DNA from 4 places in the Aliivibrio sp. S2TY2 genome. Region 1 is predicted to be linked to each of the others. Evidence: predicted binding sites of a transcription regulator. Region 1 holds the regulator's gene; each other region holds the start of a gene.
What was found. The regulator PurR, encoded in region 1, represses purine synthesis genes. The targets are predictions, from matches to a motif close to TNANGNAAACGTTTNCNTNA.
Positions count from the first base shown of each region.

Region 1 (6,193 bases):
GATTAGCGGAGGTGAACTTCCTTTATTGGCCTTGGCTATTCCAATGCTGTGGTTAATTCCTCAAGGGGGCGTGGCTACTTGGGTGTTAGTGAGTGGTATTTCGCTATTTGGTTGGACATTAAGTGAGCAGCCTTTATCGTTATCTATCTCTGTTTGGACTCTATTTCCATTGTTGATGGTGGTCTTTTCACGACGAAAAAGTATCCATTTAATCGCTTTTATTATTGCAGTAGTGGTGGCGATGGAAGCCGGAATAATGGCGTTGCAGTATGAAGGCAAATTAGAAGGGGCTGCGTCTTTAACATTGATTCAGATTATCAGTGTTATTTTAGTTTGGGTAGCGGCGAGAAGTTGGAAACCAGTGAATCGAAATGCGTGGTGGCCTCTGGTTTTGGTCGTTCCATTATGGATAGGTGGCTTGCAACATGCGGCATTGGTAGCTCTGTCTATTACTGGCCTTATTGTTTGTTTACAGAGTGTTGGTAGCTCAAAGTATCGTGATTGGCTTACTATGCTGTCATGGCTTTTACCGGTTATAGCATTTGCCACCTTAATTATTTCACCCAAGTTCGAGGTACCTACCTCTGTGATGGTCTCGTGGTTGATGATTTTAATGATTGGTTGGATAACTGATTTTATGATGCAGGTAGATGATGAACCAACAGATTAGGTTCACCATCTATAATTATTACGGTTAAGCGTTACTGGATACGGCAGTTGTTACTTCTTCTTTTATATCGTTAGATTTTAATTCAATAGCTTCTTTAGTTTCTTCAGAAGATTGAATTAAATCATCATAATGACACGCTTGATCTCTGCCGCGACCTTTTGCTTCATATAAAGCAATGTCAGCAAGTTTGGTTAAGTCGTCTGATTGTTGTCCATTTTTAGGGTATGTAGAAATACCGATAGAAACACTTAGTTTACCAAGTGAAAGCTCTTTAATTGCAAGATGAAGGTCACTGACAGCCGTACATAATCCGTTTGCTACAACAAGAGCTCCTTCTGCGTTGGTGTTTGGTAAAATAATAGCGAGCTCTTCGCCACCAAGTCGACAAATGGTATCTTCTCCACGCATGGTATTAAGAAGTAGTGTCCCAATGGTTTTTAATACGTAATCACCGGCATCATGGCCATAGTTGTCGTTAAAGCGTTTAAAGTGATCAAGGTCTAGCATAAGAATAGACATTTCTTGTTTATGGCGATGAGCACGCATTATCTCTTGATTAATGGTCTCTTCGTAGTAACGGCGATTGTATAAACCAGTTAATGGATCGCTTATGGCTTGCTCTCGCAATTTTTCTTGTAAATTTAAATTAGCCAAAGCAAGACCAAGGTGTTCAGCCACAGTAAATGCCAACTTTTGCACATTAGCTGCGAGCTCTTTTTCTTCTCCAAGGTAAATATGCATCATACCGATAGTGTTTCCATGAGCTGTCAGGGGAATGCACAGTGTTTGATCCGTTCCTGTTGCTGACATATGAGAGCACGGTAGAGTAGTATATTTATCATTGGCTAAATGGAACTTACCTTTACGTAAAGCCCAGCATTCTTCAGGTGCATATGTCTTGTTACCAGGCCATGCTCCGCCCCAATCTAATTTAACTAATAACTGGTTGCGAGATGAACGCATTAATGAAACAACACCATTAACGTCCCCAAGAATACGAGGAAGAATATCCTCCACAACCATTTGAGCTTCATTTATTGAATTACAAGCGGCTAACATATTAGCTAAACGGTGTAACAGCTCAATTTCTTGAGTTCGTTGGTCGATGCGTTCTTCTTGTAAGTCTTGTTCATTTTTTACCTGTTGCTGAATAAGCTTATTACTTAATAGGGATGAAGCGATAACTAATGCGATATTGATCCCCATTAAAATCATAAGAATATTCATTAACTCTTCAACCATGGCATCAATTCGAGTTAATGGTGTTGCAACTCGGAGGATATAAGTTTGCCCTTGATAATCAAATGATTGTGCAGCATAAAGTAAATTTTTGAAGCGTGATGTACTAAAGCGCGTTGTTGTGCCATACCCTGTAGTTTTAGCATCAATGACTTCTTTACGATTTAGATGATTCTCTAGCTTTAACGTAGAGACTAAAGATATGTCACTATCGGCAATTGGAGTACCGTTAGATTTGATGAGAGTGATGTGATCTTCTTTCGCTAACTCAATATCAGTTTTAACATAGATATCAAGCGCAGTTAGATCTGAGAAAGAGATATTATCATCTTTAATTTTTGTTATGACTCGCGATACTTCTTCAGATAATCCACCTTCAACTTTATTTTCAAGCCAATTAGAAAGTGTTGAATTGAAAATAAAAAGGCCAAGAGACATGGTAATTATCATGCATATTATAGGTAGATAGAGCCATTTTTTACTGATTGTATTTTTTTTCATCTAAGGTATCCGATAATTCACTAGGCCATTTAATGGTCTGCAGTACTATATAGGATATATGAATAATCGAGAAAAGAATAGAGCATTTACATAAAAGTTAAATTAATGTAAGTGGTATGCGCTATTTTTAGGTTTGTCGTGTAATTAAGCGAATATAGCTTAGGGGAGAGTATGAAATATAGCTCTTTATTGTCGAATAAAGAGCTGTATTTACTATTCAGAAGTAAACTGAGATAGAGTGAATTATTCTATAACTGCTTTCTTAATTCATCTCTGGTATCAGATGAAATAACAGACCAGTGAGTACCTTTAATCGCACCTTCAAGAGACCAAAGTAATTCATCGCTCACACTGCTAGAGTGCGTTTGCTGAATGGCTTTGTATGCGTTAACTGACCCTGTATCACGAAGTTCTTCAACAGTATTAATACCTGCCTTTTTAAGCATTCGTTCTGTTGCTAATCGTAAATTTGGTAGGTCTTTAATTCGAGATGGACCTTCTGATTTCTGTTTTTCTTTATCTTTTTTAGCGACATCTAGAGCGATAACCGCTTGTAATAAGATTGAATCAGGTTCTTTCCAACATTCTGCTGAAATTGCAAAATATTTGGTCACAACAGGAAAACCACGTTTTTTATAAACGTATGGTTCAAATCCTTGCTCTTTAAATAAGTTGATAGTGTCATCACTTGCTCTTAAATGCAGCTTATCTTGAACGACAAGTGCGAACATAGTGCTGTCGATAAATATACCGAAACCACCAAACATAGAACGTGAAGTGATCTTTCCTAGAGAGGAGAGGAGACGGAGTGATTCTTTTAGTACTGGTTTATCCATTGCAATAATTCTCGGTTAGTAAGTCTATGTCACTAAACAACTGAGCCCGAGGAAATAGTAGCAAGTTCAAAATATAGAATTGTTATTTTAAAGTAAAAATTAACAATGCATAAAAGAATACTTGCCATCGGCAACCCCGCTACCCTATATAAAACTTAGGCCGGAAGCTTTGCGTCCTGCACTTTCGCACAGTTTGCCCTGTTCGTGACTTTGGATGATGATATAGCAATCAATAAGTCAAGAGACCAAAAAAAATCAAAAGTGTGATCTTGCTCCATAAAATTAACGTCATTTTTGTTAAGTTGGTTCAACTTTTCCTTGAAAATGACGTTGATTGTTCTTGTTTTGTAAATTTAAACTTTATTATTTAGTCTTATCAAAAACACTATTTCGAGATACTACTTCAGGCTGCATTTCAAAAATACGACGCTCGTGATGTTTATCTTTTATACGCTCTAATAAAATTTCAACCGCAGTTTTTCCGACTCTTCGCTTAGGTTGATGAATTGTAGTGAGTGGTGGAGAGAAATAAGCAGATAACTCAATATTATCATATCCAATCACTGAGATATCTTCAGGTACACGTAAACCAGACTGTTTAATTCGACTAATCGCGGCTAATGCCATAATGTCATTGAAACAGAATATAGCTGTTGGCTGTTTGTCCATTGCGATTAGTTTATCTATCGCTTTAGCTGCAGAAGCACATTCAAAATCACCTTCTAAAATCCAATTTGGATTAAAGGCTAATCCTGCCTCTTCATGTGCACGTTTAAAACCATGGATTCGCTCATTACATGTAGCTTTATCCGCTTGACCAGTAATGCATGCGATTTCAGTATGACCTTTTTCAATCAAATGTTTAGTCGCTAAGTAACCACCTTTTTCTGAATTATCAATGATTTTATCTGTGTGTGGGCTGTCTGGGCCCCAGTCCATGATAACCATAGGTAGTTCGGTGTTTTTCTCAAGAAGAGCAAGAAGTTGCTCATTTAGATCAGAACACATAACAAGTAAGCCATCTACTCGTTTCTCTGCCAGCATACGGATGTAATGTTTTTGCTTTTCTAGATCACCTTCGGTATTACACATAAACAATGTGTAGCCTTGCTTGTAACAGTAATTTTCAACACCGTGCATTACTTCTGCAAAAAAAGGATTGAATGATTGCGTTACTAGCATACCGATAGTTCGTGTTGTGTTGCATTTTAAACTACGAGCTACGGCACTTGGTGCGTAATTTAATTCGTCAACAGCTTCCCACACGCGTTTTTGTGTTGCTTCAGCGACGAAGCGAGTTTTATTTATTACGTGAGATACGGTTGTTGTTGATACCGCTGCTAATTTTGCAACGTCTTTAATTGTAGCCATATTTAAGCCTTAACATAGTTAAATAAGGGGCTATTTATGTTCCAACAAAATAGGTGTTGCTCTTTTAAAGAACTGATGGAAGATAAATAGGCCCTGATAAATGAAAAAAACCGCTAAAAATGCGGCTTTTATTTAATGTTTTAATTTTATCGTTTGCGTACACATACTATAGGTAAAGTATAGTGCAAACAATTATTGATTTCATAAATTCTAGTTGTAATCTGATTTATATCACGTACTTGTTAATTTATATCATCAAAATGAGTGACTCAATTACTCACCAGTAAGGAATGCAGCATCTAACTGTAAGAACGTCACTAAGAAATGTGTAACCGCTGCGTAGAAGCCGAAGTCATCTCGCTCTTGGCAGATTTGGCTAAAGCGTGGTGTCCATGATAAGAGTTGCTCATTAATGAAGTTTAACTGAGCGGCCATGTAAGCTTCAAATTCTTCTTCAGAAGCTTGTTGGTTTGTCATTACGATTAAATTACCAAGAAAATCAAGTTCAATGGCAATGTGATCGGCAGGCTCATTAAATTCAGCTTTTTGTGCGATGTTATATTTCTCTAATAGTGCACGCATTTCTTGTGCTGGTTTTGCATTCAAAAGACCTGATTTATCAAGGTATAGTGATGCATAAGGTAGGGCACTGCTTTTATCTGAACCTAAAAAAGCTTGGCAAAAGTCGGCAGAAAGTTCAAGTTGTGCGTCTTCACGTTTTTGTAATTGATTTAACTTTTCAATTAGAGCACTCACTGAGCTAGATAATTCTGCGGTTTCAGCTAAGTTTGATAAAAATGTACGAACTTCAAAGCTATTGTATTCTTCTAATTGTTCTGCGGTTAATTCGCTTGTTAATAAACTTGACAGCCACCAGTAAATTTCAGCGCGTTGTTCGTTAAATGCAGTCAATTCGTTCATGTATTCGTCACTCCAAAAAATTTATATGGGAATTGTACTGGATAAGTGTGAAAAGGAATAGCACCTATCATTAACAGCGTGTATAAATATATATGTAAAGATTAAAGCCGGATTTTGGTTAAGATTTGTTTTGAATCAAACAAATCACAGATATATCAATTGAAAATTGGCATTATTACAAAATATGAATAGAATAAGATAAGAACCATCCAAATAACCATAAAAAGAGAAAATTATGAGCTATCACATTTTAGTTGTTGAAGACGAAGTGGTAACTCGCTCTAAACTTGTAGGCTATTTTGAAGCCGAGGGATATCAAGTGAGCGAGGCTGAAACAGGTGCAGAAATGCGAACTATTTTGGCTGAACAAAAAGTTGATTTAATTATGCTTGATATAAACCTACCAGGAGAGGATGGTTTATTGTTGGCACGCGAACTGCGTAGCCAATCTAATATTGGTATTATTCTTGTTACAGGACGAACTGATAGTATTGATCGAATCGTAGGCTTGGAAATGGGTGCTGATGATTACGTCACTAAACCTGTTGAGCTACGTGAACTTTTAGTCCGAGTTAAAAACTTATTTTGGCGTATGTCATTAGCTAATGAACCGGCAGAGTTAGATGAATCAAATGTAGTTCGTTTTGGCGAGTGG
Region 1 is NZ_JARACS010000010.1:9,323-15,515, forward strand. Features, by position in the region: gene PVK63_RS14640 (hypothetical protein) at 1-670, shown strand, start outside; gene PVK63_RS14645 (sensor domain-containing diguanylate cyclase) at 695-2,347, opposite strand; gene PVK63_RS14650 (TfoX/Sxy family DNA transformation protein) at 2,659-3,246, opposite strand; cyclic di-GMP riboswitch class I at 3,373-3,454, opposite strand; gene purR (HTH-type transcriptional repressor PurR) at 3,610-4,617, opposite strand; gene torD (molecular chaperone TorD) at 4,891-5,538, opposite strand; gene torR (two-component system response regulator TorR) at 5,774-6,193, shown strand, end outside.

Region 2 (6,193 bases), on a different contig from region 1:
GAATTTTTAGCCCAAGAGTTAGCTGAATAGATGAGTGTTGAAAAAGAAAATAAAGATGCGAACTTCTATATGCAGCGAGCAATAGAACTGGCCGCAATTGCTGAAGAAGAAGGTGAAGTTCCTGTTGGTGCTGTGATTGTCTTAGATGGTGAAATCATAGGTGAGGGGTGGAACCGTTCAATTGGTTCTCATGATGCAACGGCACATGCCGAGATGATGGCGATTAAACAAGCGGGAAGTAAAATTGAAAACTATCGCTTAGTTGATGCGACGTTATACGTTACGTTAGAACCATGTCCTATGTGTGCTGGTGCGATTGTGCATAGTCGTATTAAGCGTGTTATTTTTGGTGCATCAGATATGAAAACAGGTGCATCTGGCAGTGTGATTAATTTATTTACGTCAGCAACCGCATTTCATTTTGTAGAGTGTGCTTCTGGAGTGATGGAAGAAGAGTGTAGAGCACAGCTACAAGCTTTTTTTAAACGCAGACGTAAAGAGAAAAAAGAAGAGCGAAAGTTACAGCGGGAAGCTGAATTGAAAAATCAGATGATGGAATAATCTAGAAGATAAAGTAAATGTAAGAGAGGGCAAATTGAATTATCGCAATTTGCCTTTTTACTGTGTGCGAATAAAAAACGCTTGCCTAAAGATTATCGACAAGAGAACGGTTCACCTTCATCAAACAGTGACATAGCATAAGTTCGTTGACGATGAAGCACTTTCTTGTGGTTATTTAACAGCTTACGTCGACGTTGAGTACTGCCTTTTAGTGAGGTACTTGGTTTAAGTTTTCTTCTATTAGAGAGCATGGGCTCCCCCTTAATTAAACGAATAAAAATTAAAGTACGTTTAATACCAATTCCAGTAATTATCTGATCATTATTACTGGTTAAATCACTTAGTAATATCGTTAAAAATTTTTATTGTAGAATAACTACTTATAAGAATTTTTGCCTTATTCTTAAGCGATTTTCCTGCGTAATAAATAGATCATTTAATTAATTACATTGGTATAACTTTAATTGGCATGATCTTGAGAACAAGTAACTCAGAGTATGTGTTAATTGTTACCGTAACATGAACATGCCATTTAGTAAGTTTTTTTAACAATTTTTATTACCAGCAAATAGAAAGTTATTTGCTAGATGTGGCATTACTAATCGTCGCAGCTGCAGAAGAAAGTGGAACATCAATTACGGTCAAATCTTCAACCGTAATTTCTTCTTGGATCAACTTGTTTGCTTGCTCTTGCTCGTAGCCGATAATGCTTTGGTAATAGCGACGAATGTTCTCTACATAATTCTGAGCTTCATCACCACGAGCAAAGCCATAGCGAAGGTACTTGTAATAACGCTTTTGACGTAATAGTGGCAGGTTATCTTTAACATCTGTCCAAGAGTCAGGATCACCACCTAAACGTTGAGTTAGGCGTCTTGCATCCATCATATGTCCAAAGCCTATGTTGTATGAAGCAAGTGCAAACCAAATCTTCTCATGTTCAGTAATTGAGTCAGGAACCCGCTTAACTATTCGACGTAAATATTCAGCCCCACCACGAATGCTCTGTTCTGGATTTAAACGGTTTTTAACACCAACAGATTGGGCCGTAGGTAGTGTTAACATCATCATGCCACGAACGCCTGTTGGGGATTTTGCAAGAGGATTCCAATGAGACTCTTGGTAAGAAAGAGCAGCAAGGAAACGCCAATCAAAGTCACCTGCGTATTTTTTAAATAGTGGTTCCCATTTTGGCAACTTACTTTCTAGTGCTCGAATAAAAGCACGAGTGTCGACATAATCAAACGACTCAACATGACCAAAGTATTTCTCTTCAAGAAGCGCTAGTTTGCCACTCTCTTTTAACTCACCAAAGAATTCAATGAGTAGGGCTTGTAAGCTGTCATCTTCTGTTTGTTGTATAAACCATGCAACGGGTTGATCTTCCGTTAATTCAAAAGCGACAGCCAATTCAGGATGAATACGTTGTGTCAGTGATAATTCAACAGAATCAGCGATCGTGTAGTGTATTTCGCCAGTCGCTACTTTTTTTAGTAACTCGCTAACATCAGTATCCGCTTCAGTATGCCACTCTAATTTCGGGTGCTTTTCTTTAAGCTTTGTTACCGTACCCTCAAAACTTGAATCTTTAACAATGGTGATATTTTCATCAAGTTGAGTTAGGTTTTTGATATTACGAGGGCGCCAGCTGCCTTTTTTATATACCACTTGTTGGCTGACATAGTAGTAGACAGGTCCCGGACGAAACTTTTGTAAGCGTTCAGGGGTAATTGTCATATTGGCCGCGATAATGTCGACTTCATTACGCTCTAACGCAGGAAACAAGCCTGAATAAGTATATGCAGGGGTGATCTCGAGTTTTACTTCTAGTTTTTCAGCAAAGGCTTTTGCCAGATCGTAATCTAGTCCGGTTGGACCATCAGAACCAATGTAATAAGAGAGTTGGTTATTTAACGTACTGACTCGTAAAACACCACGTTCCCTGATTTGCTCTAGCTTTGTTTTTGGTTCTGATTCTACTTGGCATCCTGTAAGGGTGAAAACCAGTGTAGAAATGACAAGGCAAGATTTTAGAAGACGATGATATGGGATGCGGCTCAAGTCAGAATGCTCTTTTAAATAAGTAAGGCGTAGTTATATCAAATGGCATATCAAGAGGCAAAAGCACGGTAACAAATTACAACAATTATTAGAGATTGAGACAGTTTATTTTTCGTTATGCCTGTTTTTTGCGCAATAATTTTAAATTTAAAGGTCATTTACACTTTTTTCAAAAAAAATACGCAAACGGTTGCTTTTGGTGTTACTTCACAAAACAAAATCCTTTATAATGCGCTCGCAATACCAGAGGTAACATCGGCATAGTCACTATGAGTTATGAATAATTAATCGAGTTAACTATTTTTAACTACATGAAACTATTCCAATATTACCTTTAATTCATTGCCAAAGAGACCTAAGTACATGAGAATTTTGCGTGGTTCACCTGCTCTATCTGAATTTCGTGTTAACAAGCTACTTGAGCTTTGTCGCGAGCTAAATTTACCTGTTACTGGTATTTATGCTGAGTTTGCACACTTTGCTGATCTAACGGCGGACTTAGATGCGTCTGAAGTTGAGAAGCTAGAAAAATTACTGACTTACGGTCCAACGATTGAGGAGCATGAACCTGAAGGTTTATTGCTACTTACTACCCCTCGCCCAGGTACTATCTCGCCTTGGTCTTCAAAATCTACTGATATTGCTCATAACTGTGGCCTAGCTACAATCGCACGTTTAGAGCGCGGTACTGCTTTTTATATAGAAACGTCTGAAACGCTTTCTGAACTTCAATTAGTTGAACTTAAAGCCATTCTCCATGATCGCATGATGGAAGTGGTATTTACCGATTTTGAATCAGCGTCAGCATTGTTTGCTGTGGCAGAACCTGCGCCATATGCAGAAGTTGATCTATTAGCCGGTGGCCGTAAAGCGCTTGAAGACGCAAACGTTACCCTAGGTCTTGCTTTGGCAGAAGATGAGATTGATTACTTACTTGAAAGCTTTACTGAAAAGCTAGGTCGTAATCCAACAGATATTGAATTAATGATGTTTGCACAAGCGAACTCAGAGCATTGTCGTCACAAGATCTTTAACGCGGATTGGACTATCGATGGCGTTAAGCAAGAAAAATCATTATTTAAAATGATTAAGAACACCTTTGAAGTGACCCCTGATCACGTATTGTCGGCTTATAAAGATAACGCAGCGGTAATGACAGGTTCTGAAGTCGGTCGTTTCTTCCCAGATCCAGAAACTCGCCAATACAGCTACCATCAAGAGAAAACACACATCTTGATGAAAGTAGAAACGCACAACCACCCAACCGCAATTTCTCCTTGGCCGGGCGCATCTACAGGTTCAGGCGGTGAAATTCGTGATGAAGGCGCAACGGGTATTGGTGGTAAGCCAAAAGCCGGTCTTGTTGCTTTCTCTGTATCTAACCTTAAGATCCCGAACTTCGTTCAACCTTGGGAAACTGATTTTGGTAAGCCAAGCCGTATCGTTACTGCTTTGGATATCATGCTTGAAGGTCCTCTTGGTGGCGCGGCATTCAACAACGAATTTGGTCGTCCAAACCTACTTGGTTACTTCCGTACTTACGAAGAGAAAGTAAACTCTCACGCAGGTGAAGAAGTGCGTGGTTACCACAAACCAATAATGCTCGCTGGTGGTCTTGGTAACATTCGTGACGAGCATGTTCAGAAAAAAGAGATCCCAGTCGGTGCGAGCCTAATTGTTCTTGGTGGTCCTGCGATGAACATCGGCCTTGGTGGCGGTGCCGCTTCTTCCATGGCATCAGGCCAATCAGCAGAAGATCTTGATTTCGCTTCAGTACAACGTGAAAACCCAGAGATGGAGCGTCGTTGTCAGGAGGTTATTGACCGTTGTTGGCAGTTAGGTGATGCGAATCCAATCGCATTCATCCACGATGTGGGTGCGGGTGGTATCTCGAACGCACTTCCTGAGCTAGTAGACGATGGTGAGCGTGGCGGTATCTTCAACCTACGTGACGTACCAAACGATGAGCCGGGCATGAGCCCACTTGAGATCTGGTGTAACGAATCTCAAGAGCGTTACGTAATGGCCGTTGCAGATAAAGATATGGCCACGTTTGATGCGATTTGTAAGCGTGAGCGTGCACCATACGCCGTGGTTGGTAAAGCAACGGAAGAGCGTGAACTTAAACTTGAAGATTCACACTTCGACAACACGCCAATCGACATGCCAATGGACATCCTATTAGGTAAAACACCTAAGATGCACCGTGACGCGACAACGCTAAAAGTGAATAACCCTGCGATTGATCGTTCTGGTATTGAAATGAACGAAGCGGTTGACCGTGTTCTTCGTCTACCAACAGTCGCTGAGAAAACCTTCCTTATCACTATCGGTGACCGCTCGGTAACAGGCCTTGTGGCTCGTGACCAAATGGTTGGTCCATGGCAGGTTCCAGTTGCAAACTGCGCAGTAACAGCGGCAAGTTACGACTCTTACCACGGTGAAGCAATGTCTCTTGGTGAGCGTACGCCAGTGGCACTACTAGACTTTGGCGCATCGGCTCGTCTAGCGGTTGGTGAAGCAATCACAAACATCGCTGCGACCAACATCGGCGATATCAAACACATTAAATTGTCGGCGAACTGGATGTCTCCAGCTGGTCACCCAGGTGAAGATGCCGGTCTTTACGAAGCGGTAAAAGCAGTTGGTGAAGAACTATGTCCAGCACTGGGTCTAACTATCCCAGTGGGTAAAGACTCAATGTCGATGAAGACTCAGTGGGAAGAGAACGGCGAGCACAAAGAAGTAACGTCTCCGCTGTCTCTTGTTATTACTGCATTTGCTCGTGTTGAAGATATTCGTAAGACGATTACGCCTCAGCTTCGCACTGACAAAGGAGCTTCAAGCTTAGTACTTATCGACCTAGGTAACGGCAAAAACCGTCTAGGAGCAACAGCTCTAGCACAAGTTTACAAGCAGCTTGGTGACAAGCCAGCAGACGTAGACAATGCAGCACAGCTAAAAGGTTTCTACGAAGGCATTCAAGCACTTGTTGCTAACGACCAAGTTGTGGCTTACCACGATAAAGGCGACGGTGGTTTATTCGTAACGCTAGCAGAAATGGCATTCGCAGGTCACTGTGGTGTTAACGCAAACATTGAAGCGTTAGGTGAAGACACACTAGCAGCACTATTTAATGAAGAGTTGGGTGCGGTAATCCAAGTTCGAAACGATGACCTAGATGCTGTTCTTTCTACACTTGCTGCAAACGGTCTAGAAGCGTGTTCACACGTCATTGGTTCTGTTGAAGACTCTAACGAACTAGTGATTAAGTCTGGCGAGTCTGTAGTCATTGAACGTAACCGTACTGAACTACGTACTATCTGGGCTGAGACAACGCACAAGATGCAAGGTCTACGTGATAACCCAGTATGTGCTGATCAAGAACACGAAGCGAAGAAAGACAACTCAGACCCAGGTCTAAACGTAAAACTTAGCTTCGACGTAAATGAAGATATCGCTGCACCGTTCATCAACGCTCCTATGATAAATAAGGGCGCTAAACCTAAGATGGCAATTCTACGTGAGCAGGGTGTTAACTCTCACGTTGAAATGGCAGCAGCATTTGACC
Region 2 is NZ_JARACS010000012.1:107,031-113,223, reverse strand. Features, by position in the region: gene PVK63_RS16300 (LysR substrate-binding domain-containing protein) at 1-30, shown strand, start outside; gene tadA (tRNA adenosine(34) deaminase TadA) at 31-561, shown strand; gene PVK63_RS16290 (hypothetical protein) at 654-812, opposite strand; gene mltF (membrane-bound lytic murein transglycosylase MltF) at 1,138-2,622, opposite strand; gene purL (phosphoribosylformylglycinamidine synthase) at 2,986-6,193, shown strand, end outside.
Region 2: purL (phosphoribosylformylglycinamidine synthase) is a predicted target of PurR. The motif match lies at 2,801-2,820, and genes of this name have one in related genera.

Region 3 (6,193 bases), 130 kb from region 1:
TACGATTACTTTTGACTCTTAAAGAACCGCTGCAATACCTTTACATAAAGGCAGCATATTGTCTTTTGTCATACCAGCAACACTGATACGGCCAGAACCAACGATGTAAATGGCGAATTCATCTTTCAAGCGGTTTACTTGCTCTTTAGAAAGACCAGAGAAAGAGAACATACCATTTTGACGTTCAATAAAGCTAAAGTCTGCATCCACACCTTGTTCTTTTAGTGTTGTAACAAACAAAGTACGCATCTCTTGAATACGGTCACGCATCTCAGCGACTTCTTGCTCCCATTCTGCACGTAGCGTATCGTCATTAAGAATATGCGTAACAACAGCAGCACCGTGAGCTGGTGGATTAGAGTAGATAGAACGGATGATAGCTTTCACTTGAGAAAAAGCATCTGCTGCAACAGCCGCGTCTTTAGCAACAAGAGTAAATGCACCAACACGCTCGTTATATAAACCAAAGTTCTTAGAGAACGAACTTGCTACAAGCAGCTCTGGGCAGTATTGAGCAAAAGTACGTAAACCAGCCGCATCTTCTTCAACTCCTTTTGCAAAACCTTGGTATGCGAAATCAAACAGTGGAAGTAGACCTTTATTTGCACACAGCTTAGCTAGCTCTTCCCACTCATCAGCCGTTGGGTCGATACCTGTAGGGTTATGACAACAACCGTGTAGAAGAACCACATCACCGGCTTCCGCTTGTTGTAAATCCGTTAGCATTGCAGCGAAGTCTTTAGATTTCGTTTCTGCGTTGTAGTAAGTGTATTGCGCTGTTTCAATACCTGCAGCAGTAAATACACCAATGTGGTTTGCCCATGTAGGGTTACTGATCCAAATTTTCACATCGCCAAGTTGACGTTTGATGAATTCACCAGCTACACGTAGTGCACCAGTACCACCAGGCGCTTGAGCTGTTTGTGCACGTTTTTCAGTGATCACTTGTGCATCAGAGCCAAACAGTAGTTTTTGTACTGCAAGGCCGTACTCTGCGGTACCTTGAATGGTTAGGTATGACTTTGTTTTTTCTGTATCAAGCAATACTGCTTCTGCTTTTTTAACCGTAGTTAAAACAGGAGTTTGACCCGCTTCGTTTTTGTAAATACCAACACCAAGGTTGATTTTTTCAGCGCGAGGGTCATTTTTAAATTCATCTGTTAAGCCAAGAATTGGGTCAGCAGGAGCGGCAGCGATTTTTTCAAACATAGTCATCATCCATGGTGTAAGTAAAATAAAAGAGTTAGCTTATTTATACCTGTTAATCCTGTAAGTTTGCAACGGTTAGGTAACGAAAAAAGCAAATTAAATGGATTTAACAGTAAAAAAAGAATAAGAAGGTTAAAAAAGTACAACAGAACGGTATTTGAAACCATTCTGTTATACATATTTTTAACTTAATAGATCACTTGTACTTTATTTGAAGCCGTTACTGCATCCTCAATAGCGGTTTCTAAATTATCACGACGTGTAATAGCAACACCTAAACGTCGACGTCCATCAATCTCTGGTTTACCAAATAACTTTATCTGAGTTTGAGGTTGAGAAAGTGCGTCAGTTAAACCATCAAAACGAATATTAGCCGAAGATCCTTGGCCAAGAATTACAGATGATGCCGAAGGGCCATATTGAGTAATTTGATTAATTGGCATGCCAGTAAAGGCGCGAACATGAAGCGCAAATTCAGACATTTCTTGAGATATTAGCGTTACTAAACCTGTGTCGTGTGGGCGAGGAGAGACTTCATTGAAGTAAATTTGATCACCTTTAATAAATAACTCAACACCAAATAAGCCATAACCACCTAGGGCATTAACGACTTTTTCAGCAGCGCCTTGGGCCAGTTTAAGTGCCGCTTCTGTCATTACTTGTGGTTGCCATGATTCACGATAATCTCCATCTTCTTGTCGGTGACCAATTGGCGCACAGAAATGAACGCCATCAACAGCGCGAACGGTTAATAATGAAATCTCATAATCAAAATCCACAAACCCTTCAATAATCACGCGACCGGCACCAGATCGTCCGCCATCTTGAGCGTAATCCCAAGAGGCTTTAATGTCCGCTTCAGTTTTAATCACACTCTGACCTTTACCTGAAGAGCTCATCACTGGTTTAATAACGCAAGGCATACCGACAAATTTAACCGCTTCGACTAGCTCTTCGTAGGTATCTACAAAGCGATATGGAGAAGTAGGTAGCCCTAATTCTTCAGCGGCTAAGCGACGAATACCTTCACGGTTCATTGTAAGTTTTGTTGCATTCGCTGTAGGAACGACATTAAGCCCTTGTTTTTCTAATTCTACCAATTTATCGGTTGCGATTGCCTCAATTTCAGGAACGACGTAATCTGGCTGCTCTTTTTTAATAATAGCTTCAAGGGCGTCTGCATCTAACATATCAATAGCATAACTACGATGAGCGACTTGCATCGCTGGCGCATTTAGGTAGCGATCAACAGCGATAACTTCTAAACCTAGGCGTTGACATTCAATAGCGACTTCTTTGCCAAGTTCACCAGAACCAAGTAATAATACTTTTGTTGCAGAAGAGGATAGAGCAGTACCAAACATAATTAATTCTCATGTAATAGTGGGGAGTGGTTATATGAGCATGATACTAAAATTAGACAAATACGCAAACGTTTGCTTTTATTTTTCATCACTTTCTATCTGTAGCTTCATGAGAGCTTAATCACACTATTAACTAAATGATAAGTTTGCTGAATATGATTATTTGTAATCACTATAATGATAGGTATGCTCCTTTGTTATTAAGTACTTGTATGAAATGATGGATAATTTGATGCCTTGCGTAACTCACTCTGGAGAGCAACAACAAAGTGCATTTTATGGCGCTTTAGAAAATAAAAAATTTGTCGTAAGTGATTGTATCAATATTAAAGATACGCCAAATGGATTAGGTAACCCTACTTGGTTATCCCAACAGAAAAAAGCAAAAGAAAATGCACCAGTAGTTGATCTGATATTACAAAAAGGAGCACTATTTGTTGGGAAAACCCAAGTCGATGAATTTGGGGTTGGGCTACATGGCAATAACCCGCATTACGATCCAATTTTAAATCCTAATAGTCCGAATAGAACCATAGGAGGAGCTTCTTGTGGTGCTGTTGCAGCAGTCGCTAATGGCTTTGCTGACTTTGGTTTAGGGACAGACTTAAATGGTGGAATTCGTATTCCAGCGCTATATGCTGGCTTATATGGCTTTAAAGCATCAGTCAACGCCATTAATATGGACGGCGTGTTTTCTATCGCTCAAGAAGAGACTGCATTAGGTTGGGTTGCTCGAAATTTATTAGATATTAGAAAAGTAGCAACCGTATTAACGCCAATGTCACCATTGGTAACCGTTGAGCGAATTGTGGTGCTAGACAGTCTATTCAGTGATGTTCCTGAAGAAGCGAAAAATAAATTAGAGAAATTATTGTCGTCATCACCATACGATGTGGTAAGAAGTAAAGCGATCAGTAAAATCATTACCACTAAAGCGGCGGAAAGCTTTAAAGTTATATCAGCAACCAAGGGTTTACGAAATATCGAGCCATGGATTGAGCAAAATAGCCCAGAATTAAGCAATGAAATTAAGCTGCAATTAAAATGGCTTGGTACATTAAAATATAAAGATGAACGCATTGCATTAGAGCAAAAAGAGCTGGTTCTCTCAGTGTTGGACTCTCTTTTGGATGAGAAAACACTCATATTGATGCCAACAACAGCCAACACGGCACCACCAATTTCTGCTTCAGCAGAGCAGCTGTATAATTTGAACGATAAGATACTGAGATATACATCGTTAGCAAGCTTGGCTGACTTGCCTCAGTTGCATTTGCCGTGGTTTACCGTAAATAATTCACCGTGGGGGATTTCTTTATTGGGTAAGCAAGGCATGGATAGACAACTGATTGATGCTGCTATTCGTTGGAAAAGCAATCAATAATAGTGATTAGATAGAAGAAAAAAGAGGAGGTTAAATTAATAACCTCCTCTTATTTTTGTAGTGATTCTTTATTAAATCGATGCGTATTCTAATGTTACATCAGGGTTCAGCGCTTCTAATGTACTTTGAGTGATAGCTAAATGGCTTATCTCACCTTTATGGCTCTCTACTAGCGCTGCCGCTTTAATTTCAGATAAGCACTCGCGTGACATATTGGCATGAATAAGGGCCACTTGAAGTGGAGGTAAGCTTGGATTAAACGCCGCATTCTCAGCGTACATGCCGTGATAAATGTGACCGCTTTTCATTTCAAGCGCAATACCACTGATGTTATGTGAATAAGGTGCATGGCTATGATTCGCTGCTTCTACAGCACTAATCAATAAAGCAGAATCCGTCTCTAGTGTTAGATTATGCGATACAGACGCTAATAAACCGCCTTCAATACCCAGATCTTTAGGACCAAATGATTCTGGTAAATACTCTTGCAATGACTTCTCATCACGCTCAGGCAGTTGAACCATTAAACTATCAGCCGTTGTCAGTTCGTTCATGAATTGACGACAGTGGCCACAAGGACTGAAATTGATAGTAATGTCAGATATTCCGGTTTCACCGTTGATCCAAGCGTGACTAATCGCAGATTGCTCAGCATGAACCGTTTGGCCCAATTGAACACCACTAAACTCCATGTTTGCACCAAAATAAAGGTCACCTGAGTTACCACGAACAATCGCGCCAACATAAAAGTTAGAGATTGGGGCAACAGAGAAAGCCGCGGCAAGAGGAAGTAAGGCTAAACGTAATTCTTTGTCACTAAGTTTGCTGTCAGCAAGTAGGCCTTGAAACTGCGCTTTAGTAATGATGCCTTTAAATTGGGTGTTAATGAAAGAAGACAGCGCTGATTGTAAATCTGCAGGCAGAACAGAAAGGGCATTTTCTAAGCGTTGTTGTACTGTTGTAGAGTGTAGAGTGGTCATCAGTGTGATCCTTTTTAATTTCTTCTGGGCTCATTATTAGGGACTATAGCCATAGAAACATAGATCAATATCACACTCATTGATGTAAAGATACATTATTTACATCAATGAGAGAGATGTCACACTGATTTGAAGGGGTTTTAACCAATTAGCCTTTTATAAATACCAATAATGTATAAATAAGTGGCGCAACTAATGAAGTGATGATCCCACAAATAACCAAGGCAAGAGAGCTAAACGCCGCATCTTGAGAGTTAACTTCAGCAGCTTGTGCAGTGCCAAGGGCGTGAGAGACATTACCCATGGTTAATCCTCTTGCCAGTGAGCTTTTAATTCCCAACATATTATAAATAGGATAAGCACAGATAGCGCCCATTAAGCCTGCTAATAACACTAAGATAGCCGCGATAGCCGCCTCACCTTGTAATTGACTTGAGATAGCCATCGCAATTGGTGTGGTCACTGATTTTGGTAAAATACTCGCAACCAATTGCATATCAGCCCCCATCCATACCGCTAAGAAAGCACCTGACAGCATAGAGAACAGTGAGCCAACACTACAAGCAAGTAGGATGATTTTCCAGTTTGCACGAATATGCGGTAACTGCTCATACAGCGGGTACGCCAGAGCAACAACAGCAGGTTGCAGCAAGTAACTTAAAAATGCATTGTCGGCATAGTAAGTTTCATAAGGTACCTGTAATACCATCAAGATCGGGATAACGATAAAAACACTCAGCAATAATGGATTATTGATTGGGTGAGGAAAACGTTTAGCGAACCAACGTGCTGAATAAAAAACAATAACGGTTAAAATGACCCACATTATTTGTTTCCTCTATCAAGACGATCAATAAGTAATGAAAGGCAAACTAAAACCAATAATGAACCACCAGCGGTACTGACAATGATTGGAATCGCATTGTTGATTAATAAATCGAAATGCGTCATTAACCCAACAGAGATTGGAATAAATAAAATCAACATATTCCGCATGAAGAATTGGCAACCTGTCGCAGCCCAGTCCGGCCTGCATACACCAATGACCATTGCAGTGAATAAAATCAGCATTCCAATAATACTGCCCGGTACTGAAATATTTAACCACGATTGAATGCCGTTTCCAGCAAACAATGAAGCAAAAATCCATGCGAAAGAATAAAGGTATTTAATCATGATACTAACTGTTGTACGTAATTATAAACGGCCCGCAAAATAGCGGTTTTCTTGTCATTACCTTCAGATTCCAAATACAA
Region 3 is NZ_JARACS010000010.1:141,061-147,253, forward strand. Features, by position in the region: gene PVK63_RS15140 (amino acid aminotransferase) at 19-1,209, opposite strand; gene purT (formate-dependent phosphoribosylglycinamide formyltransferase) at 1,398-2,573, opposite strand; gene PVK63_RS15150 (amidase family protein) at 2,806-3,957, shown strand; gene cdd (cytidine deaminase) at 4,029-4,937, opposite strand; gene PVK63_RS15160 (CidB/LrgB family autolysis modulator) at 5,086-5,763, opposite strand; gene PVK63_RS15165 (CidA/LrgA family protein) at 5,763-6,113, opposite strand; gene sbcB (exodeoxyribonuclease I) at 6,110-6,193, opposite strand, start outside.
Region 3: purT (formate-dependent phosphoribosylglycinamide formyltransferase) is a predicted target of PurR. The motif match lies at 2,634-2,653, and genes of this name have one in related genera.

Region 4 (6,193 bases), on a different contig from region 1:
ATTCTCAGCAATCTTTCACTCCTCGTGTTGCGGTATTAAAAGAGCAGGCAAAATTGGCAGGGCTGGATCTTGAGCTGAATCTTATTGATGGCTCAAGTATGTTTAAATATGTACTTGAGAAAAAGCACGATATCTCTTTCCATAATATGGGCACAGGCGACATTCCTGCCTATTGGGAATATTTCCACTCAGATAATGCCAATAAACCACAAACTAACCATTTCACTAATTTCACCTCTCCAGAGCTAGATAGTTTGATCGACTCATTCAAAAATGAATTTGATATTGAGAAAAAACGAGCGCTTTCTCGCAAGATCCAACAAGTGATTGCGGATGCTAACGTTATTGTACCGGGTTATATGGTGCCATACGCACGTGCAGGTTATTGGCGTTGGATGAAGTTACCTGAAAATATGGCCACTAAACAGACTGGGTATTTATTCCACGGCTGGGGATTCTCTCAAACATTCAGCACCTTCTGGATTGATGAAGCAGCGAAGAAAGAAACCAAAGCCGCAATGAAATCAGGCAAAACCTTTGAGCCTGTGACCATCATTGATGACACTTACAAATTATAAGTTTAACTAAGTAACGTAAAGGCTAGGAGAGGGATCTCCTAGTGACAACATACTAATAAAAACAGTGAAGATGCATATGGATAGAAAGATTGTTTTATCAGTAGAAGATCTAGTGACTGAGTTTCAAACTGATGATGGCACAGTAAGAGTGTTAGATGGTGTTAGCTTTCAAGTACCAAAAGGAAAAACCATTGGTATTGTTGGTGAATCAGGGTGTGGGAAAAGTGTCACATCGATGTCTATTATGGGGTTATTACCTAAGCCGTATGGCAATGTAGTCGGGGGGCGAATTTTATATAATGAGACGGATTTGGTTCAGCTAAGTCCTGATAAATTATATGAAATGCGTGGTAATCGTATCTCCATGATCTTCCAAGATCCAATGACGGCACTTAACCCCGTGCATACCATAGGAAAGCAGATTAACGAAGTATTAGAACTTCACCGTCCTGATTTAGATAAAAAACAGCGCCTCGCCTATTCTTTAGAGATGTTAGAAAAAGTAGGCATCCCATCACCGGAATCTCGGATTCATGAGTACCCCCATAATTTGTCTGGTGGTATGCGTCAGCGTGTCATGATCGCCATTGCCCTCGCATGTGAACCTGACATTTTAATTTGTGATGAGCCAACGACAGCGTTAGATGTCACCATTCAGGCGCAGATTTTAGAGTTAATGAAAAAGCTGCAAGATGAAACGGGCATGTCGATTATTTTTATTACTCATGATCTTGGCGTGGTGGCTGAGATCTGTGATGAAGTTGTCGTGATGTATGCAGGGAGAGTGGCAGAACAAGCGGGTATTTTTGAATTGTTTGATAATCCAAAGCACCCATACACGCAAGGCCTGATGTCTTCTATGCCGAGTTTAAGTTTGCAGCCAAAAACAGAACTTGAAACCATTCAGGGAACCGTTCCTTCATTACATGAAATGCCAACAGGTTGTCGATTTTCAACACGCTGTAAATACAAGCAAGACATATGTAACACTGAGGTGCCAATCATGAGTGAAGTAGGTTTATTGCATCAGGTAAGTTGCCATTTTACTCATGAATTAATTGCCAGTAATGAGGTGGTTAAATGAGTGAATTATTAAAAATTGATGGTCTTAAGCAGTATTTTTATTCAGGAAAAGGGATCTTTAATAAGGGATATGTAGTTCATGCGGTTGATGGGGTTTCACTGAGTGTTAATAAAGGTGAAACGCTTGGGCTTGTCGGGGAATCTGGTTGTGGGAAAAGTACATTAGGTCGTAGCCTTCTGAAGTTATTTGAACCAACAGCAGGGCGTATATACTTTGAAGGTCATGATATTACAGATCTTGGCAATAAAGAGATGCGGTCACTTCGCCAAGACATGCAGATTATTTTTCAAGATCCTACTGAATCTCTGAACCCAAGACACACGATAGAGATGATTCTAGAAGAGCCTTTTGTTATTCACGGAGTGGGGACAGTTGAGGAGCGTAAACAATGGGTGGAAGATTTGCTGATTAAAGTCGGTTTACCTGCGAGTGCAGCAACGCGTTATCCTCATGAGTTCTCGGGTGGTCAAAAGCAAAGAATTGGTATCGCAAGAGCCATAGCGTTAAAACCAAAATTAATAGTGTGTGATGAATCAGTGTCTGCATTGGATGTGTCAGTTCAAGCTCAGATAGTGAATTTATTATTAGACTTACAAAAAGAGATGAACTTAGCGTTGATTTTTATTGCTCATGATTTATCAGTTGTGAAGCACATCTCTGACAAAGTAGCAGTCATGTACTTAGGTAAAATTGTTGAATATGGTGATTCGGAAACCTTATATCACTCGCCAAAGCACCCTTATACTGAAGCGCTACTGTCTGCGATACCTGTTGCTCATCCTAGATTTAGAGGAAAGGAGCGGATTATTTTAAAAGGAGATGTTCCTTCGCCTATTAATCCTCCCAAAGGATGTCGATTTTCAACTCGTTGCCCAAAAGCAGAGGCAGAATGCTTCACTAAAGAACCGATAAGGCACGAACTTTCTGATAATGGGCATGAAGTGGCTTGCCATTTATATAGATAATACCAATCTACATAAGTATTTGATCATTCTTGCTTGTTAAAATCGATTATATCTGCGTTATAAATTTTGTAATTAGATCCACTAGTTACTGTAATTTATGCCTTGCTCTAATCGATTTTTCCTACGCAATTATCTGAACAAAGACTTATCCAGAATGGTATAAATATCTTTTTTGAAACATCTGTATTTGCTTGTTTTATCCTATAGTTAATAAAAAAGAATGAGAGAAAATCATGAAAAAATTATTGGCTTTTACGGCCCTAGGATTACTTGCTGGTTGTTCATCTACAATGCCTGATATGGGAACTGCGCAACCAGTTAACTATCAGTGCGATGGTGGTAAAAATTTTCAGATAACGTTTAATGAAGACAAAGCATTACTGCAACTTCCTAAAGAAGATTATGCTTTAAAGCGTGCCGTATCAGCATCAGGAATGAAGTATATTTCAGATGATGGAATGCCTGATATTAGCGCTGCGATAGTATTTCACGGAAAAGGGGATGAAGCTCGGCTGGATTTAGGTCGTGTAGTTTTAAAGAATTGTACGGTGATTAAATAAGTAAAGAAAAGGCGATGCTATTAATAACGCATCGCCTTTTTTCATTCAATGTGATGGTTAGGCACTACGTCCCATAAGTCACAATGTATCTATTAGGTTTATGGTTCATTGCAAGGACGATATTTAATACCACGGCACCAAGAACAGAGACAATCAATAACCAAGGGGTTATAAAGAAGAAGGAGGCACTTAGGATACAGAAATCGATCGCCATTTGAACTTTACCTACCGATATTCCAAACTTCTCTTGAATGAACAGGCAAAGGACATTAAAACCACCTAAACTAGAACGATGCCTAAATAAAATAAGCATACCTAATCCCATTAATAAACCACCCGCGACGGCGCAATAAATATCATTAATGTGATCCACTGAGATCATCATATTCAAATGATCCGTCATGATAGAGACAAGGCCACCAGAGATTAAACTGGTTAATGCAAACTGTTTCCCAAATCGTTGCCAAGCCAGAGCATAGAATGGCAAGTTACAAGTGAAATATAAAATACCAAAACTAAGACCGCTCATTTGGCTCAATAATAGCGCCAATCCAGTGGTGCCCCCAGTTAAGAGTTGAGCGGCTTGCAAAAAGAAAATACCTTGGGAGACTAAGAAAGTGCCTGTCAGAATAGCAATGACATCTTCCTTGTGAGTGTGTTTAATTTTTTCCATAACGACAGGGTCTGTTCTTGTACCAATAAAATAATGGTCGCAAGAATAGTAGGATTATAAATTTATGCAATCGATTGTCGGTAAATATAAGAGAAGATTTGTAGTAAAGCCTTTACATAGTGTAAAGCAAATTATTGACACATATTGAATCCCATTCATGTTGATAATGAGGAATCCTCAACAAAAATCATAAAGAAATATGTAATTTAGGGTATCTGATCTAGATCAAATTATGTAGAATACATCGCAGTTAAGACTAGTGACGTAATCGTTTGCGTCATTGGGCTATTTTTGGGTTTTATATTTATCTGAGTCAGGAGATACAGATGCTTAAGCGTGATATGAACATTGCAGATTACGATGCAGACTTGTTTGCAGCAATCCAGGAAGAAACAGTACGTCAAGAAGAGCATATCGAACTGATTGCTTCTGAAAACTACACTAGCCCACGAGTGATGGAAGCTCAAGGTTCACAATTAACAAACAAATACGCAGAAGGTTACCCTGGTAAGCGTTACTACGGTGGTTGTGAGTTCGTTGATAAAGTGGAAACACTAGCTATTAATCGTGCGTGTGAATTGTTTGGTGCAGAGTACGCAAACGTACAACCGCACTCAGGCTCTCAAGCAAACAATGCAGTTTACATGGCGCTTCTAAATGCTGGTGATACAGTTTTAGGCATGAGCCTTGCTCACGGTGGTCACTTAACTCATGGTTCTCCAGTAAACTTCTCAGGTAAGCTTTACAACATCATTCCTTACGGCATTGATGAAGCTGGCCAAATTGATTACGAAGAAATGGAAGCACTAGCAGTAGAACATAAACCTAAGATGATCATTGGTGGTTTTTCTGCTTACTCTCAAGTATGTGATTGGGCGCGTATGCGTGAAATCGCAGACAAAGTTGGCGCTTACTTTTTCGTAGATATGGCTCACGTAGCGGGTCTTATTGCTGCTGGTGTTTACCCTAACCCAGTACCACACGCTCACGTAGTGACAACAACGACTCATAAAACACTTGCTGGTCCTCGTGGTGGTCTTATTCTTTCTAACGAAGGCGAAGATCTTTATAAGAAACTAAACTCAGCAGTATTCCCTGGCGGCCAAGGTGGCCCTCTAATGCATGTTATCGCTGGTAAAGCGGTTGCATTTAAAGAAGCACTAGAGCCAGAGTTTAAAGAATACCAAGCACGCGTTGTTGCTAACGCAAAAGCAATGGTTGCCGAGTTCCTAGCACGTGGTTACAACATCGTTTCAGGTTCTACAGAGAACCACCTGTTCCTAGTTGATTTAATCGACAAAGACATTACAGGTAAAGAAGCGGATGCTGCATTAGGTTCAGCTAACATTACGGTTAACAAGAACTCTGTACCAAATGACCCACGTAGCCCGTTTGTTACTTCTGGTATCCGTGTTGGTTCTCCTTCTATCACTCGTCGCGGTTTCTCAGAAGCTGATGCGAAAGAACTTGCTGGCTGGATGTGTGACATTCTAGACAACATGGGTGATGAGTCTGTTATCGAAGCGACAAAAGCAAAAGTGTTAGAGATCTGTAAGCGTCTACCTGTATACGCTTAATACTTTTTCTCAAGACTAAATTTTAAAGGCTAGCCTGTTATGGGCTAGTCTTTTTTATTGAGAATTTAGAATAATAAGAGTGAAATAAAGTACAGATAATTCATCGTGTCTGTAGGAAAATATTTCCAATACATGATTTTAATTCTATTTCTGTATTATTTTTGAGAATCGGTAAAAATAATTGTGGTATGTTTCGATCTCAGTGAACTGAACGTTTAGTTTCAGCACTTCTAAAAGGTTGAATCATGAGTAAAAAATTATTGTTAGCATCATTGATATCAATGGCGCTTGCTGGCTGTAATCAAGAAAGTATAGATATAGGATCTTCGAGACCAGACGTTGATACCGGCCCTGGAACTGGAGGCGGTGGAACCCCAGGGGTTAAATACATAGGTATCTTATCTTTAGATGGTATTAATGTTTTTGGTAAATCAGTTAAATGTAATGATCAACCGGCAAGCGGCTTTGAATTTGTAGCAAGTGATTCTATTTCTTGTTACGTCGATGATTTATTGATTGCAACGTATCCTTCAGGAAGTATAAATCTAGTAACGAAAGCACTAGATACTAGATATTTACAGCTAACTTTAGCTGATGAATATAAGGATAACTCGAATAAAAAAACGAACATAATAACGCTAATCCAAAATATGGCGGTTACTCGTCATAGCCAAATTGATTTTGATTTTACGCTATTGGAACGCGCTCGCTTTGAACGATTACTCAACGACATTAATATGGAGTCTGAGGCGTTTG
Region 4 is NZ_JARACS010000012.1:69,360-75,552, reverse strand. Features, by position in the region: gene PVK63_RS16120 (extracellular solute-binding protein) at 1-578, shown strand, start outside; gene PVK63_RS16115 (ABC transporter ATP-binding protein) at 655-1,662, shown strand; gene PVK63_RS16110 (ABC transporter ATP-binding protein) at 1,659-2,627, shown strand; gene PVK63_RS16105 (MliC family protein) at 2,861-3,187, shown strand; gene PVK63_RS16100 (YitT family protein) at 3,252-3,860, opposite strand; gene glyA (serine hydroxymethyltransferase) at 4,187-5,437, shown strand; gene PVK63_RS16090 (SslE/AcfD family lipoprotein zinc metalloprotease) at 5,683-6,193, shown strand, end outside.
Region 4: glyA (serine hydroxymethyltransferase) is a predicted target of PurR. The motif match lies at 4,121-4,140, and genes of this name have one in related genera.